DNA from 4 places in the Hydrogenophaga sp. ZJX-1 genome. Region 1 is predicted to be linked to each of the others. Evidence: predicted binding sites of a transcription regulator. Region 1 holds the regulator's gene; each other region holds the start of a gene.
What was found. Region 1 encodes sigma-54, which starts transcription at its own class of promoters, with help from an activator protein. Its sites were predicted from a motif close to TGGCANGNAANCTGCTTT; they were not measured.

Region 1 (4,210 bases):
ATCACCGCCACGCAGTTCGATGGCGTGGGCCACGCCCGCGCGCTCGGCGTTGCGTTGCGCAAAATCGACCATGCGGAACGAGACGTCGCTGCCGAACACGATGGGCGCGTGGCCTTCGGGCCAGTCGCGCATGTCGCGCTCGGCTTCGTCCTGGATCGCTGTCCACACGTGCTGCTGGTAGGGCAGCATCTTTTCAAACGCAAAGCGGCGCAGCATGCCAGGCGGTATGTTGAGCGCGATCTGCGCCGCCTCGATCACCACCGTGCCGCTGCCGCAGCAGGGGTCGTACAGCGGAGTGATGTCGTCCAGCGATTCGGCCGCGCCGCCGTTCCAGCCGGTGGCGGCGATCATGGCCGCGGCCAGGGTTTCCTTCAGCGGCGCGTCGCCCTTGTCTTCGCGCCAGCCGCGTTTGAACAGCGGTTCGCCCGAGGTGTCGATGTAGAGCGTGAGTTCGTCGGTGGTCAGGTGGGCGTAGATGCGCACGTCGGGCCAGGTGGTGTCCACGCTGGGGCGCTCGCCGCGTTTGTCGCGGAAGCGGTCACAGATGGCGTCCTTGATCTTCAGTGCGGCGAAGTTGAGGCTGGTCAGCGGGCTGTGCTGCGCGGTGATCTCGACCTTGATGGTCTGCTGCGGCGTGAACCAGATTTCCCAGGCGATCTCGCCGGCCGCGTTGTACAGGTCCTGCTCGCTGCGGTAACCACCGTGCCACAGCTGCACCAATACCCGTTGAGAGAGTCGGCTGTGCAGGTTCAGACGCATGGCGTCGCGCCACGAGGCCTTGATGCCCACGCCGCCGCGTGCCTTGAAGGCCAGCGGTTCGTTGGTGATGCGCTGCACCTCGTCGGCGAGCATGTCCTCCACGCCAGCGGCGCAGGGGAGAAAGAGTTTGAGCTGGTTCACGGCAGGTACTGAAGATGTTGAGCGCGGGTGCGTCCGCAGGTGGCGACTACGCGGCCCAGCTTCCGGCACGTGCCACGGAACTGGCTTTGCCAGGCCGCGGGTGCGGTCCCCCTTGAGGGGGGAGACGCGAAGCGGCGCAGGGAGTGTTCACAGCGCTTTGCGCAGGTTGGCCGGCGCGATGCGCAGCGCCTCGCGGTACTTGGCCACGGTGCGGCGCGCGCATTCGATGCCCTGCTCCTTGAGCAGGTCGGAAAGCTGATTGTCGGACAGCGGTTTCTTCGGCTCTTCCGAGGCGATGAACTGCTTGAGCAGGGCGCGTACCGCGGTGCTCGACGCGTTGCCCCCAGTTTCGGTACCGAGCGAGGATCCGAAAAAGTACTTGAGCTCGTAGGTACCAAACGGCGTGGCCATGTACTTGGCGGTCGTCACGCGGCTGATGGTGGACTCGTGCAGGCCCAGCTCGTCGGCGATCTCGCGCAGTACCAGCGGGCGCATGGCGAGTTCACCGTGCATGAAGAAGTTGCGCTGGCGCTCGACGATGGCGCTCGACACGCGCAGGATGGTGTCGAAGCGCTGCTGGATGTTCTTGATGAACCAGCGCGCTTCCTGCAGGCGCTGCTGCATGGCGGCGTGGCCGGCTTCACCGCCGTTGTCGCGACCACCGCGGTTTTGCCGCATGGCGTTGGCGTAGACGTCGTGCACACGCAGGCGCGGCATCACGTCGGGATTCAGGATGACCTTGAAACCCCGGCCGGCGCGCGTGACGATGACGTCGGGCACGACCACGTTGCGCTCGACATCGATGAAGCGGCGCCCGGGTTTGGGTTCCAGCCGGGCGATGATGGCCAGCGCAGCACGGGCGGTTTCATCGTCGATGCCGCACAGGGCACACAGGCGCTTGATGTCGCGTTTGGCCACCAGTTCCATGGACTGGTTGCAGATGGCCAGCGCCGCGCGAGCTTCGGGGGAGTTGCGCAGCTCCTCGATCTGCAGCCGCAGGCATTCGCCGAGGTTGCGCGCGCCCACACCGGTGGGCTCCATGTGCTGCAGCAGGCCCAAGGCCATGCGCAGCTGGGCTTCAGCGACCTCCAGCTCCTCGATCCCGGGAGCGGCCGCCTCGCGGCCGTGCATGAGCCGCCAGAAGCCCAGGGCGAGCTCGGCCAGGTCGTCTTCCAGGTAGGCGTCGTCGTTGAGCGACTCGATCAGGAAATACAGCGCCGCCTGGTCTTCGTCGCTCAGCCGCAGACAACGGGCCTGCTCGTGCAGGTGGTCCTGCAGACTGACGGGGCTGCGGGCCAGGTCGGCTGCGCTGGCGGTTTCGTCGTCGTCGCCGCCCGAACCGCTGTTGCGCGCGGGTGCGTCACCGCCCCATTCGCTGTCGTCGGGCGCCATCTCGACCGTGCCATCGCCTTCCCAGCTTTCTTCCACCGGGGTGGCACCGTCGAGCCGGCTTTCAATCTCGTCGCCAGAGCCGCTGTCAGCGGGCGTGTCGGACGTGCTGCTGACGCGGTCGGGCAGCGGGCCGTCGTATTCGGTCGGCGCGGCCACGGCGTCGGCCACCGGCAACGCGGCCTCGGCGATCTGTTCGCCCGCGCTCACCGGCGCATCGACCTGCTCCAGACCGAAGGCTTCGCGCTCGGCGATGTCTTCGGTGCGCTCCAGAAACGGGTTTTCGTCGAGCATCTGCTCGACCTCCTGCGCCATTTCCAGCGTGGAGAGTTGCAGCAGCCGGATGGACTGCTGCAACTGGGGCGTCAGCGCCAGATGCTGCGAAACACGCAGGGACAGGCCTTGTTTCATGCCTGGAAGTACAGCAGTGCGAAACGGAGATTCGCCGCCGGGCCGCCCCAAGGCGAATCAGCCCCCTCGGGGGGCAGCGAAGTACATGAAATGACGATCGTGGAGGTCATGTTCACATGCGGAAGTTCTCACCCAGGTACACACGGCGTACTTCGGCGTTTTCGATGATCTCGGCCGTCGTGCCGCTGGCCAGGACGTGACCGTCGCTGATGATGTAGGCGTGGTCGCAGATGCCCAGGGTTTCGCGCACGTTGTGATCGGTGATCAGCACGCCGATGCCGCGGGACTTCAGGAACCCGATGATGTGCTGGATCTCCAGCACGGCAATCGGGTCGATACCGGCAAAGGGCTCGTCCAACAGGATGAAACGCGGGCGCGTGGCCAGGGCACGGGCAATCTCCACCCGGCGCCGCTCGCCACCGGACAGGGAGGGTGCGGGCGAATCGCGCAGATGGTCCACCCTCAGATCCTTGAGCAGTTCGTCGAGCCGGCTGGCGATTTCAGGTTCGCTCAGGGCATGGCCATCCACATCGTGCTGCAACTCCAGCACGGCGCGCACGTTTTGCGCCACCGTGAGCTTGCGGAAGATCGAGGCTTCCTGGGGCAGGTAACCCAGGCCCATGCGGGCACGGCGGTGGATCGGCAAGGCTTCGATGCGCTGGCCGTCGAGCAGGATCTGCCCACCATCAGCGCGCAGCAGGCCCACGATCATGTAGAACGAGGTGGTCTTGCCCGCGCCGTTGGGGCCCAGCAAGCCGACCACTTCACCTTTGTCGACCTTGAGGGAGACATCCTTGACCACCTTGCGGCTGCCATAGGCCTTCATCAGACCCTGAACTTCCAGACTGCTGCGCACCGCCATCGCCGGTGGCGTACTGGCCATGGGCATGGTCGTCACTGCTTCTTCTCGTTGAGATTGGTGCTGGGGCGCAGTTGGGCTGGATCGGTGGCGGGAGCGGGTGCCGCATCTGCCTCCGGAATGGGTGTCAGCATCGCCCGCACCCGACCCGAGGGGTTGGCGGCGGTGCGGTTGGCGGGGCCACCCTTGACGGTGAACACCTCGGTCAGGCTGTTGTAGGTGATCTGGTTGCCCACGCTTTCGTCGTTGAGCAGGGTGCCGCGGTAGCGGCGCAGCACGGCGCTGCCGGTGAACACCACGGTCTGGGCCTTGCCGTCGTATTCGATGCGCTCGCCCTCGCCTTCGATCCACTCGTCCAGGCCCTCGCGCTTCTGGCGGAAGAAGCCAGGCGCTGCCGCCGTGCCGGTCACCACGCCGAACTGGTTGCCCTGCGGGTCCTGGCGCACGTCCATCTTGCTGCCCCGCATGACGATGGTGCCCTTGGTGATCAGGACGTTGCCGGTGAAGACGCTGGTCTGCCGCGTGTCTTCGTAGCGCAGCGAGTCCGCCTCGATGTTCATGGGCTTGTCTTTGTCGGCCAGCTCCGCCTGGGCCGCGCCTGCCAGCACCAGACCGGCCATCGAAGCCAGGAAGCGAAGGGTCCATCGGGGG
Region 2 (4,210 bases), on a different contig from region 1:
TTTGAGGCGTTTTTCCCGCGCCGCGGGTTTCTCGCTGGAGGGCGCGTCGATGAAGCTGACCTTGCTGGGCGCCTTCTGGCCACCCGTGCTCCCTGGGGCCTGGCCCGTCGCGGCGAGCGCGATGGACGTGATCGCCGTCAATGCAAAAACAAGGGATCCGGCCGCGATCCGACCGGTCCACCCGCGTGACAGTGCCTGGGACATGGTTTCCTCCTGATGTTGTGGTGTCCTGCCACGATGATACGGAGCAAAACGAAAAAAACCCCGCGTGCCTTGCGGCAGCACGGGGTCAACATCCAAAGGAGACTCTGGGTTACAACGCGGTGGCGACGGTTGGTGAACCTGGTCGCGCGCCGCGCTGGAACCGTTTAGCGGTTGTAGGCGGTTTCGCCGTGGGACGTGATGTCCAGACCTTCGCGTTCGGACTCTTCCGAGACGCGCAGACCCATGATCAGGTCGACAATCTTGTAGGCAATGAAGGCCACGACGGCGGACCACACGATGGTGATGACCACGCCTTCGGCCTGGATCAGCAGCTGGCTGGCGATGGAGTAGTCGTCGCCCTTGACGCCGCCGAGCGAGCCGGCCGAGAACACGCCGGTCAGCAAGGCACCGACGATGCCGCCGACGCCGTGCACACCGAACACGTCGAGCGAGTCGTCCGCACCGAGCATCTTCTTGAGGCCCGAGACACCCCACAGGCACAGGAAGCCGGCCACCAGACCGATGATGATGGCGCCCATGGGGCCCACGGTACCGCAAGCGGGGGTGATGGCGACCAGACCAGCAACCGCACCGGACGCAGCGCCCAGCATAGAGGCCTTGCCCTTGCCCAGGGTCTCACCCACGCACCAGGCCAGCACGGCGGCGGCGGTGGCGAACAGGGTGTTGATGAAGGCGAGCGTCGTGCCGCCGTTGGCTTCCAGGTTGGAGCCGGCGTTGAAGCCGAACCAGCCCACCCACAGCAGCGAGGCACCGACCATGGTCAGCGTCAGGCTGTGAGGCGCCATCGATTCCTTGCCGTAGCCGATGCGCTTGCCCAGCACGTAGGCACCGACCAGACCGGCCATGGCGGCGTTGATGTGCACCACGGTGCCGCCGGCGAAGTCCAGCGCGCCCTTGTCGAACAGGTAACCACCAGCACCCCAGACCATGTGGGCGATCGGGATGTAGCTGAACGTGAACCAGATGGCGCAGAACAGCAGCACGGCGCCGAACTTGATGCGCTCGGCGAACGAACCCACGATCAGCGCGCAGGTGATGCCGGCGAAGGTGCACTGGAAGGCGATGAAGATGTACTCGGGGATCATCACGCCAGCGGTGAACGTGGCGGCGAGCGAGTCGGGCGTGATGCCCTTCAGGAACACCTTGTCGAGGTTGCCGAAGATCAGGCCCTCACCACCGAAAGCCAGGCTGTAACCGTAGACGGCCCACAGCACGGAGATCAGCGAGAAGACGACCATCACCTGCATCAGCACCGACAGCATGTTCTTGCTGCGCACCAGGCCGCCGTAGAACAGGGCCAGGCCGGGCACGACCATCAGCAGCACGAGGATGGTGGAGATCATCATCCAGGTCACGTCGCCCTTGTCGACGGTTTCCTTGACGGCCTCTTCAGCGGGTGCCGCTTCAGCAGCAGCAGGGGCTTCAACAGCCGGTGCCTCGGCAGCGGGTGCTGCGGCCGGCGCGTCGGCAGCGGGTGCCGCATCGGCGGCCGGTGCTGCGACAGCGGCCGGCGCTTCGGTCGTGGTCTGGGCCACGGCGTTCAGGCCACCAAAAGCCAGTCCAACGCCCAACAACAGGGTTGCAAGTAGTTTTTTCATGTTCGTGATCTTTCTTGTGCAGGGCGTTGATCAGAGCGCTTCTTTGCCGGTTTCACCGGTGCGGATGCGAACCACCTGTTCGAGGTCGGTGACGAAAATCTTGCCGTCGCCGATCTTGCCGGTGCGTGCGGCGCCTTCGATCGCTTCGATCACGCGGTCCACGAGGCCGTCGTCCACGGCGGCTTCGATCTTCACTTTGGGCAGGAAGTCGACCACGTACTCCGCGCCGCGGTACAGCTCGGTGTGGCCCTTCTGGCGGCCGAAGCCCTTGACTTCGGTGACGGTGATGCCTTGCACGCCCATGCTGGAAAGCGCTTCGCGCACTTCGTCCAGCTTGAACGGCTTGATGATGGCTGAAACCATTTTCATGCTGTGATTCCTCTTCTAGTACGTGGTGCTCACGCCGTGAGGCATGCACCGGGGCTGACACGGGCAGTGCTGGCCACGAGGGCTGACACCACTTTGGATGCGGACTGTTTCATGGCAGCGCCATGGTCTTGATTCAATCGCTTACACCCCCAAGCACGGACCGTGCCAACCGAGCTCCGATCGGATCGTGCCGCGGCACACCGCGCTGTCGTGAAAACACCGCGCAACGCCAGCCTGGTGGCCGGCGGATCGGCGGCCTGTGCCATGATGAGCGCGCTCGTGCCGACAGGGGTGGCTGTCACCACCGAACCCAGGCACCAAAGTTGTGCATCGAAGTTCCAACGCCCGGAGAGGCGCTTCAGGACGGACATGCACCGAAACAGGGAGGAAATTCAGATGAGTCTGTCATTGGTGCACAGCCGTGCGCTGCTGGGCCTGGAAGCCCGTCCGGTGCAGGTGGAAGTCCACCTCGCCAACGGCCTGCCCAGCTTCACGCTGGTGGGTCTGGCCGACACGGAGGTCAAGGAAGCGCGCGAGCGCGTGCGTTCGGCCATCGCCAACGCCGGGCTCGAATTCCCCAGCAACAAGCGCATCACCGTCAACCTCGCCCCGGCCGATCTGCCCAAGGACTCGGGCCGCTTCGACCTGCCGATCGCGCTCGGCATCCTCGCCGCCAACGGTCAGATCAACGCCGCCCGGCTGGCGGGCTGGGAGTTTGCGGGCGAACTCTCGCTGGGCGGCGAGCTGCGCCCGGTGCGCGGCGCCCTGGCGATGAGCCTGGCGCTGCACCGCGACGCCAACGCCGCGACGGCCGCACCCTCCCGGCTGGTGCTGCCGCCGGGCAGCGCCGAAGAAGCCGCGCTGGTGCCGCAGGCGCAGGTGTACCGCGCCCGCCACCTGCTGGACGTGGTGGCGCGGTTCCTGCCCGATGGCGCAGCGGGCGGCGAGGCGCCCCCCGACGACGGCGGCTGGGTGCGCCTGGCTCCGACGCAGATCGGTCAGACCCCGGCCTACGCCGATCTCGCCGAAGTGAAGGGCCAGGCCGCGGCCAAACGCGCGCTGGAGATCGCGGCGGCCGGCGGACACAGCGTCCTGATGGTCGGGCCGCCTGGCTCGGGCAAGAGCATGCTGGCCCAGCGCTTCGCCGGCCTGCTGCCTCCCATGAGCGCGTCGGAAGCGCTCGAATCCGCTGCGGTGGCGTCGCTCGCCGGGCGCTTTCGTCTGGACCACTGGGGGCAGCGCCCCACCTGCGCACCGCACCACACGGCGAGCGCCGTGGCGCTGGTGGGCGGGGGCTCGCCACCGCGGCCGGGCGAAATTTCGCTGGCACACCACGGCGTGCTCTTCCTCGATGAACTGCCCGAGTACCCCCGGGCCGCCCTGGAGGCGCTGCGCGAACCGCTGGAAAGCGGCCACATCCGCATCTCGCGCGCGGCCATGCAGAGCGACTTTCCGGCGCGCTTCCAGCTGGTCGCCGCCATGAACCCCTGTCCCTGCGGCTTTCTGGGCCACCCCACCCGCGCCTGCCGCGACACACCCGACCAGATCTCGCGCTACCAGGGCAAGCTCAGCGGCCCGTTGCTGGACCGCATCGATCTGCACGTCGAGGTGCCCGCCCTGCCGCCGAACGACCTGCTGCACGGCGTGGCGGGCGAGCCGAGCGACGCCGTGCGCGAACGCGTGGTGGCAGCGCGCGAGCGCGCCCAGGTCCGGCAGGGCTGCACCAACCAGGCGCTGGCCGGCCAGGCACTGGACCAGCACATCCTGGCCGATGCCGCGGCCCTCAAGTTCCTCAACACCGCCGCCGCCCGCCTGGGCTGGAGCGCGCGCAGCACCCACCGCGCGCTGCGCGTGGCGCGCACCATCGCCGACCTCGCCGAGGCGGACACGGTGGGTGTGGGGCATGTCGCCGAGGCGGTGCAGTACCGGCGGGCCCTGCGGCAGAACGGGTGATCCGCGTTGCGTCCCGCGGCGTCATGTCTTTGACATGACGTTGACATACAAAGGGGCATGCTCGT
Region 3 (4,210 bases), on a different contig from region 1:
GACCGGCGCCGTCGGGGCCGAAATCTTCGGGGGACGGGTGCAGGATCTCGAAGTCCACACCCTCCCAGGTCCAGCGCTGTCCAGCGATGCAGCGCCGGGCCGGGTCGGCATCGAAGGACGACAACCAGCGGGCCTCGGGCCATTCGGTCTGCACCGCTGCGGAGCCGCCGGCATGGTCACTGTCGCGGTGGCTCACCACCACCGCGTCGGGCCGCTCACCCAGCGCGCGCAGCAGCGGCACCACAACGCGCTGCCCGGCGTCGCTGGTGGGCGAATAGCGGGGCCCGGTGTCGTACAGCAGGCTGTGCCCTGCCGTGCGCACCAGCACCGCGCTGCCCTGCCCCACGTCCAGCGCCATCACATCGAACTCACCCGCTACCGGACGCGCCGGTTGCCAGCTCAGCACCGGCCACAACAGCACCAGTCCGGCCAGCCGGGTGGCCCAGGGCCAGCGCATCACCAGCAGGGCGCCGCCCAGCACCCCGGCCAACGCCAGCGGCAAGGGCGGTATGGGCCGGAACACGGCGGCAGATGGCCATTGCGCGAGCCAGGCCAGCCAGCCGCCCAGCCCCTGCACCGCCAGCGCGGCCAGATCCCAGAAGGCCGGCACCGCCACCCCCAGCATCGCCAGCGGCGTGATCACCAGCGTGACCCATGGGATCGCCACCAGGTTGGCCACCAGGCCGACGAGCGAAAACTGGCCAAACAGCAGCAGCGAGAGCGGCGCCAGGGCCACCGTCACGACCGATTGTTCGCGCAACATGCCCAGCGCCGCGGCCATGATCCGCCGGGTGCGTGTGGGCACCTCGTGCCCGTCAAACGGTGCGCTTTCGTGGCGGATGCGCCGCCCCGGGTCGGTCGCAAACAGGATCGCCACGGCCACGAAGCTGAGCCAGAAACCGGGCTGCAGCAGCGCCCAGGGATCGAGCAGCAACACCGCGGCCATGACCAACAGCCAGACCACGGGCCACGGCCACTGGCGGGCCAGCAGGCGCAAGCCCACCACCACGGCCAGCATCAGAACGGTGCGCTGCGAGGGCACACCCCAGCCCGAAAACAGGGCGTACGCCGCCGCCAGCGCCACACCGCCCAAGCCGGCGGCCCAGGGCACGGGCACCGCCAGCAGGGCTTGCGGCCAGACAAACGCCAGACGACGCCAGAGGCCACCCACCAGCCAGATCGCGAGCCAGGCGAACATGGTCACGTGCAGACCCGAGATGCTCATGAGGTGGGCCACGCCCGTGGTCCGGAAGAGGTCCCAGTCAGAGCGCTCAATGGCACTCTGATCACCCACCACCAGGGCGGCGAGCACGCCAGCGCTGCGGGGATCATCCACCCGGCCGGCAATGCGCTCGCCGACCGTCTGGCGCATGGCTTCCAGCGGGTACCAGCCCTGGCCCGCCAGCCGCTGCGGGATCGCATCGCGTGGCCCGTTGCGCACGTAGCCGGTGGCGCCGATGCCGTTTTCCCAGAGCCAGCGCTCGCGGTCAAAGCCGTGCGGGTTGGCATTGCCGTGTGGCGCACTCAGCCGCACCGTCAAGCGCCAGTGCTCACCCGCTCGCCAGTCGGGGCCGCGGGCAGATCCATCGTCTGTGACGCCCCGGCTGTACCACGCCAGCTGCAGCAACGGGGGCAGGCTCACCGGTCGGCCATGGCGGGTGGCCGACTCCACCGCCAGTTCGAAACGCACACCATCGGCATGGCGCCGCGGCATCGAGTGAATGCGCCCGGTGACCTCGATGTCCAGGCCTTGCAGGGCCGGGTCCAGCGCCTGCGAGGCCAAGTGCGCCGCACGCACGCCGGTCAGGCCCGCGCCCGCCCATGCACCGGCGGCCATGGCCAGCACCAGAAGCCACGCAGCCCGGTGCCCACCCCTGGAGCCGCGCCAGAGCAGCCCGGCCATCAGCAGCCCGCTGGCCAGCAGCAGCGCCGCATACCCTTGCCAGGGCCAGAGGGCGACCTGCTGCAACTGCCAGGCGACCCCGAGCACCCACCCGGGCAGCCAGGCCAGCACCAGACCCGCCATGCTCAGGCCGGCTCTCTGGGTCCGCACGCTGCGGGGTTGTCACACAGCTGTGGCGCAAGACTTGCTAGCATGGCAGCAAGCCGCGATGACAATGCGCTTGTCCGCGGTCCCATCGTTTTCTTCCCCCTGTTGAAAGACACCAGCATGGCCATTCATGTTGCCCTGAGCCACATCACCCATTATCGGTACGACCGCCTGGTCAAACTCGGTCCCCAGGTGGTCCGCTTGCGTCCGGCGCCACACAGCCGCACCAAGGTGCTGTCGTACTCGCAGAAGATCGAACCGGCGGGCCACTTCATCAACTGGCAGCAGGACCCGTTTGCCAACTACCAGGCCCGCCTGGTCTTCCCCGAGCCCACCACCGAGTTCAAGGTCACGATCGACCTGGTGGTCGAGATGGCGGTGCACAACCCGTTCGACTTTTTCCTGGAGCCGCGCGCCGAAGAATTCCCGTTCACCTACGACGCCTCGCAACTGCAGGAACTCGCGCCCTACCTGGCCACCGCGCCGCTGACCGAGGAGCTCAAGGCCTACCTCGCCCGGGTGGACATGAAGAAACGCCGCACCATCGACTTCCTGGTCGATGTGAACCAGATGCTCCAGCGCGACATCTCGTACACCATCCGCATGGAGCCGGGCGTGCAGACGCCCGAAGAAACGCTCAAGCTCAAAAGCGGCTCCTGCCGCGACACCGGCTGGCTGCTGGTGCAGATGCTGCGCCACCTCGGCCTGGCCGCGCGTTTCGTCTCGGGCTACCTGATCCAGCTCACCCCGGACGTGAAAGCCATCGACGGCCCGAGTGGTCCCGAAAAGGACTTCACCGACCTGCACGCCTGGTGCGAGGTCTTCCTGCCCGGCGCCGGCTGGATCGGCCTGGACCCGACCTCGGGCCTGCTCGCCGGTGAAGGCCACATTCCGCTGGCCTGCACGCCGCAGCCCTCGAGCGCCGCGCCGGTGGAAGGCGCGATGGACAAGTGCGAGGTCGAGTTCGAGCACCACATGGGCGTGACGCGCGTCTACGAATCACCGCGCGTGACCAAGCCCTACACCGAAGAACAGTGGGCGGGTGTGGTGGCGCTGGGCGAGAAGGTCGACGCCGACCTGGAGAAACACGACGTGCGCCTGACCATGGGCGGCGAACCGACCTACGTCGCCACCGCAGACCGCGACGCCGCCGAGTGGAACACCGACGCCCTCGGCCCCACCAAACGCGGGTACGCCACCGAGCTGCTGGGCCGGCTGCGCGAACGCTACGGCGCGGGCGGTTTCGTGCACATGGGCCAGGGCAAGTGGTACCCGGGCGAACAGCTGCCGCGCTGGGCGCTTTCGATCTTCTGGCGCGCCGACGGCGAACCGTGCTGGAACAACCCGGCCCTGCTGGCCGACGAACGCGACGCCGCGAAATACGACAGCGAAGACGCGAGCCGCTTCACACAGGCACTGGCGCGCCAGCTCGGCCTGTCCACGCAATTCATCACCCCCGGCTACGAGGACACCTGGTACTACCTCTGGCGCGAACGCCGCCTGCCGGTGAACGTGGATCCGTTCGACGCCAAGCTCGACGACGAACTGGAGCGCGCGCGCCTGCGCCGCGTGTTCACGCAAGGACTGGACGCAACGGTGGGCTATGTGCTGCCGCTGATGGCCAACGACCACATCCCGCTGTCGGGCAACGGCAAAGGGGGCGACGGCTACCACCGCGTCTCGGGCACGGTCTGGTCCACTGGACCCTGGTTCTTCCGCGACGAGCGCATGTACCTGGTGCCCGGCGATTCGCCCATGGGCTACCGCCTGCCGCTGGATTCGCTGCCCTGGGTTTCGGCCGCCGACTACCCGTACCACATCGAGCAGGACCCGCACACACCACGCGACCCGCTGCCCGCGGGCGCGGTGCTCAAGCACCAGGTCTCACCGCACAGCATCGGTGGCGGTTTCGCCGAGGGCGGCACCGTGTCGCTGCAGGGCACGGACTTCGACCCGGCCGGTGGACCGGCCATGGACGGCCAGGGTGCGGGTCGATCCGGCCCGGGCTCCACACCCGCCCAGGCGCTGTCGTCCAGGTTCCCGCAGCGCGGTGAATCCGCCGCCTGGCTCACGCGCACCGCCCTGGTGGTGGAAGCCCGTGACCCGCACCGCGCCAACGGCCCCAAGGCCGAAAAGGCCGGTGGCGGCAAGAACCAGCAC
Region 4 (4,210 bases), on a different contig from region 1:
GAAGATGAAGGGCAGGGCCGAGGGCAGGATGATCTTGCGCACCCGTGTACCCAGCGGCAACTGCAACACCTTGCCGACGTTCACGAGGTCCTTGTCGACCGAGGTCACGCCGATGGCGGTGTTGATCAGCGTGGTCCACAGCGAACACAGCGTGACGGTGATGGCCGAGATCAGGAACGACTTCTGGAACATCGGTTCGCCCGTGGTCACGTAGACCGCGCTGACGATCAGCGTCACGATGGGCAGCCAGGCCAGTGGCGAGACCGGGCGGAAGATCTGCACCATCGGGTTGATGGCGGCCTGCACGATCTTGGAGGTTCCGGCCAGGATGCCCAGCGGCACCGCCACCACCGTGGCGAGCAGAAAGCCCACGAACACGGTGTAGAGGCTGGTGATGATCTGGTCGATGTAGGTGCGTTTGCCGGTCCACTGGAAGTTGCGCGGTTCGTAGCTCGGGTCTTCGGCCAGGCGCTCCTTGTTGCGTGCGATCTGGCGTTCGTAGAAGGCGGCTTCGCGCTCGCGCTCGGAGAAGTGTTCCTCGATCAGCGCCTTGGCCTGCACGGCCACCTGAACCGGGCCCGGCACCGCACCCAGACTGGTCTGGATGCGCGAGGCCGCCGCGGACCACAGCGCCAGGAAGAGCGCGAAGGCCATGACGGGAACGCCGACCGACATCATGAAGGCGCGGCCCATTTCGCGCGGATCGCGCAGGGCGGCCACGCCGCCGCCCAGGAGTTTGTTCACGAGTTCCATGGTCAGACCTTGTCAGCGGCCTTCAGGCCGATCTTGAACTTGCCGAGGTAGTCGTTCGGTTTGCGGCCGTCGTAGGCCACGCCGTCGATGAAGCCGGTCTGCACGCCTTTGAAGCCATCGGTCTTGGGCACGTCGGTGGCCTTGAGCTTGCCCTCGGCGATCAGCGCGTTGGCGGCCTGCATGTACACGCCGGGGAGGTAGACCTTCTTGGCGATGTCCATGTACCAGCTGTCCGGCTTGGTTTCCGTGATCTGGCCCCAGCGGCGCATCTGCGTGAGGTACCAGATGGCGTCGCTGTAGAAGGGGAAGGTGGCGTAGTTGCGGAAGAAGACGTTGAAGTCTGGCGAGGGACGCTTGTCGCCCTTCTCGTATTCGAAGGTGCCGGTCATGCTGTTGGCGATCACGGCCTCGTCAGCGCCCACATACTGCGACTTGGACAGCATCTTCACCGCCTCGATGCGGTTGGCCATGGAGGCGTCGAGCCACTGGCCAGCGCGGATCAGCGCCTTGACCACGGCGATGTGGGTGTTGGGGTTGGCCTTGGCCCAGGCGCCGGTCACGCCAAACACCTTCTCCGGGTTGTTCTTCCAGATCTCGTCGTCGGTGATCACGGGCACGCCCACGCCTTTGAACACCGCCTGCTGGTTCCAGGGCTCGCCCACGCAGTAGCCGTGGATCGTGCCCGACTCCATGGTGGCCGGCATCTGGGGCGGCGGGGTCACGGAAAGCAGCACGTCCGCTTTGCTGGTGCCGCTGATGTCGCTCGTGGTGTAGTAGCCCGGGTTCAGGCCACCCGCGGCGAGCCAGTAGCGCAGCTCGTAGTTGTGCGTGGAAACCGGGAAGACCATGCCCATCTTGAAGGCCTTGCCCTCTTTCTTCCAGGCGTCCACGACCTTCTTCAGTGCGTCGGCCTTGATCGGGTGGGCGATCTTGCCGTCCTTCATGGGCAGGTGCTTTTTCATCTCGGCCCAGACCGCGTTGGACACCGTGATGGCGTTGCCGTTGAGGTCCATGCTGAAGGCGGTCACGATGTCGGCCTTGGTGCCGAAACCGATGGTGGCACCCAGTGGCTGGCCGGCCAGCATGTGCGCGCCGTCGAGCTGGCCGTCGATCACGCGGTCCAGCAGCACCTTCCAGTTGGCCTGGGCTTCGAGCGTCACGTTCAGGCCTTCGTCTTCAAAGTAGCCCTTTTCGTAGGCCACCACGAGCGGGGCGCAGTCGGTCAGCTTGATGAAGCCGAACTTCAGGGCTTCCTTCTCCGGGCGCCCTGCTTTCTGCGCCAGAGCGGGCAGACCCAGGGTCGACGCACCGGCCAGGGCCAGGGCGTTGGTGGCGAAACGGCGGCGGTTGACGTTGAAAGAGGCATCGGTCATGCAGAACTCCTTGCTGATTAAAAAAAAGCGGGGGCCAAAAACAAAACGGCGCCCATTTCCAGCCCAGCTTGGTGCGGGCTTGAAATGGACGCCGTTGTCCTGTGTGTCTTGGGAGACTTCGGGATCGCGCCGCCTTTGGCGCTATTCCTTTGCTTTTTATCAAGCAGGGACCGTGCCAGATGGCTGGCGTGATCGGGTAATCTGAGGAAGATCCTTGTTATTCAAGGAAAAAACGGTCCTGTCAGGTGTCCCGGCAGGTGCCTCGGATACCCGCGGCAGGGCCAGAACTCGGTGCGTTGGGCCTCAGCTTGGTGCACTGGCGGCGTGCGGCACGGGTTTTGTGCGCTGCAGCACGGCGCTTGGTTTCAGCGCCGCCGTTCGGGCAGCACCTCGGCCATGGACAGCACCGCTTCGGCCACGTCGATGAGTCGGCGGTTCTGGTTCATGGCCATCTGGCGCAGGGTCTTGTGGGCCTCGGCCTCGCTCAGGTTGCGGTGTGCCATCAGCAGGCCCTTGGCGCGTTCGACGAGCTTGCGTTCATTGAGGCTGGCGCGCACGGTGTCGAGCTCGTCGCTGACGGCCTGCAAACGGCGCGCCTGGTCCTGCACCAGATCAAGGATCGAGCGGTCCAGCTGCACGCCATAGGCTTGCGCCGGGCTGGTGCCGCTCACGTGGTCGGGCACCGGGTCGTGGAAAAACGAGAGCGCGTCGTCGGGCTGGACAGCAACCGGGTGGATGCCCTCGAAGGCCAGCAGCTCGGTCAGGGCGGCCTGGGTCTTGTGTTCGCACAGGCGCTGCAGGCTGTCGGCCAGCCGGTCTTCCACCGTTTTCATGCGGTCCATGCGCAGGCTGCAGCAGTCGAACCACGGCTGGCTCTGGTTGGCGTCGAGCGGGCTGCCGTCGGCGGCGGTGCAGAGCACACGGCGCAGGCGCTCCAGCTCGGCCCGGGCGTCGACGGTGTCGCGGTCGGCGGTGGCCCAGAGCGTGGCGAGTTCGTCGCTGGCGAATTCCTTGAACACCTGCAGGCAGCGTTCCTGCGAATCGATCAGGTGCAGCAGGCGCTGCTGCCCGGCGCTGTCGGCGCGGCCGCTGGCGAACAGGGCCGAGCCGGCAGCGCGCTCCTGGCCGGCGAATTCCTTGCCCTGCATGAAGTTGAACAGCGCCACCAGCTGGCGCGAGATGGCGGGGTCGCTGGCGCTGTCGGCGGCTTCGAACACCACCGCCAGCAGGCCGGCAATGAGGCGCACGAAGGCCTCGGTGGTGTCGCGCGCCGTCCAGGCCTGGGTGTCGATGCGCTCGCGCAGGGCGGGCAGGGCGTCCAGCCCGTGCAGCACATAGGCGATGCGGCTGAACAGGCGTGCGCCATGACCGAGGTGCGCGGCCTGGGTGTCGAGGCTGTCGAAGCAGCGACGCAGCTCGGCTTCGGTGGCCTGGCATTCGGCGATCTGCTGCAAGCGCGCTTCGGCGAAGCGGGTGCCCTGTGAGCCCAGAAACAGGTTGGACAGACCGCGTTCGCGCTGCAGACCGTGGATCAGCCGGCCGGTGACGTTCACCAGCGCGCTGGTGAGCGAGAGCTGGCGCAGCGCGTCGATCTCGCAGCGTTTGGCGGCGATGAGGAAGTTGAGGCCCGACTTCAGGGGCGGCGGGTTGTGGGGCATGCCGGTGGAATCAGCAATAAGCGTGCCGCTGGCGCCACGCGGCCATCAGCGCTCGGCCATGGCGAGCCGGGACGCCAGTCCGAGAAAGACCACGCCGGCCACGCGGTTCAGGCCGCGCTGGGCGGTGGGCGAGCGGCGCAGCCACTGGCCCAGTGTGGCGGCGAACCAGGCGATCGCGCCAAAGGTCAGCAGCGTGGCCGCGATGAACAGCCCGCCGAGCCAGACCAGTTGCAGGCCCACCGCGCCGGCCTCCGGCTCAACGAACTGCGGCAGAAAGGCCAGGAAGAAGATCACCACCTTGGGGTTGGTGAGGTTCATGAGCACGCCGCGGCCGAACATGGCGCGGCCACCGAGATCGGGTGGTGTGCCGTCGGTGCCGTTGTCCACCGGTGCGGTGAACGCCTGCCAGGCCAGCCAGACGAGGTA

Region 2: the regulator sigma-54 is predicted to act here: its motif matches at 2,343-2,360, upstream of ACN5W5_RS15815 (P-II family nitrogen regulator).
Region 3: the regulator sigma-54 is predicted to act here: its motif matches at 2,077-2,094, upstream of ACN5W5_RS12110 (DUF2126 domain-containing protein).
Region 4: the regulator sigma-54 is predicted to act here: its motif matches at 2,287-2,304, upstream of ACN5W5_RS13505 (CmpA/NrtA family ABC transporter substrate-binding protein).

Annotation. Positions count from the first base shown of each region.
Region 1 covers NZ_JBMBRA010000009.1:174,151-178,360, reverse strand. The annotation lists gene ACN5W5_RS22005 (THUMP domain-containing class I SAM-dependent RNA methyltransferase) at 1-900, opposite strand, end outside; gene rpoN (RNA polymerase factor sigma-54) at 1,048-2,700, opposite strand; gene lptB (LPS export ABC transporter ATP-binding protein) at 2,813-3,589, opposite strand; gene lptA (lipopolysaccharide transport periplasmic protein LptA) at 3,595-4,210, opposite strand, start outside.
Region 2 covers NZ_JBMBRA010000005.1:166,670-170,879, forward strand. The annotation lists gene ACN5W5_RS15805 (hypothetical protein) at 1-204, opposite strand, end outside; gene ACN5W5_RS15810 (ammonium transporter) at 369-1,823, opposite strand; gene ACN5W5_RS15815 (P-II family nitrogen regulator) at 1,854-2,192, opposite strand; gene ACN5W5_RS15820 (YifB family Mg chelatase-like AAA ATPase) at 2,589-4,145, shown strand; gene ACN5W5_RS15825 (pyruvate kinase) at 4,203-4,210, shown strand, end outside.
Region 3 covers NZ_JBMBRA010000004.1:17,970-22,179, forward strand. The annotation lists gene ACN5W5_RS12105 (DNA internalization-related competence protein ComEC/Rec2) at 1-2,053, opposite strand, end outside; gene ACN5W5_RS12110 (DUF2126 domain-containing protein) at 2,171-4,210, shown strand, end outside.
Region 4 covers NZ_JBMBRA010000004.1:324,587-328,796, reverse strand. The annotation lists gene ACN5W5_RS13510 (ABC transporter permease) at 1-753, opposite strand, end outside; gene ACN5W5_RS13505 (CmpA/NrtA family ABC transporter substrate-binding protein) at 756-2,126, opposite strand; gene ACN5W5_RS13500 (nitrate- and nitrite sensing domain-containing protein) at 2,492-3,763, opposite strand; gene ACN5W5_RS13495 (LysE family translocator) at 3,830-4,210, opposite strand, start outside.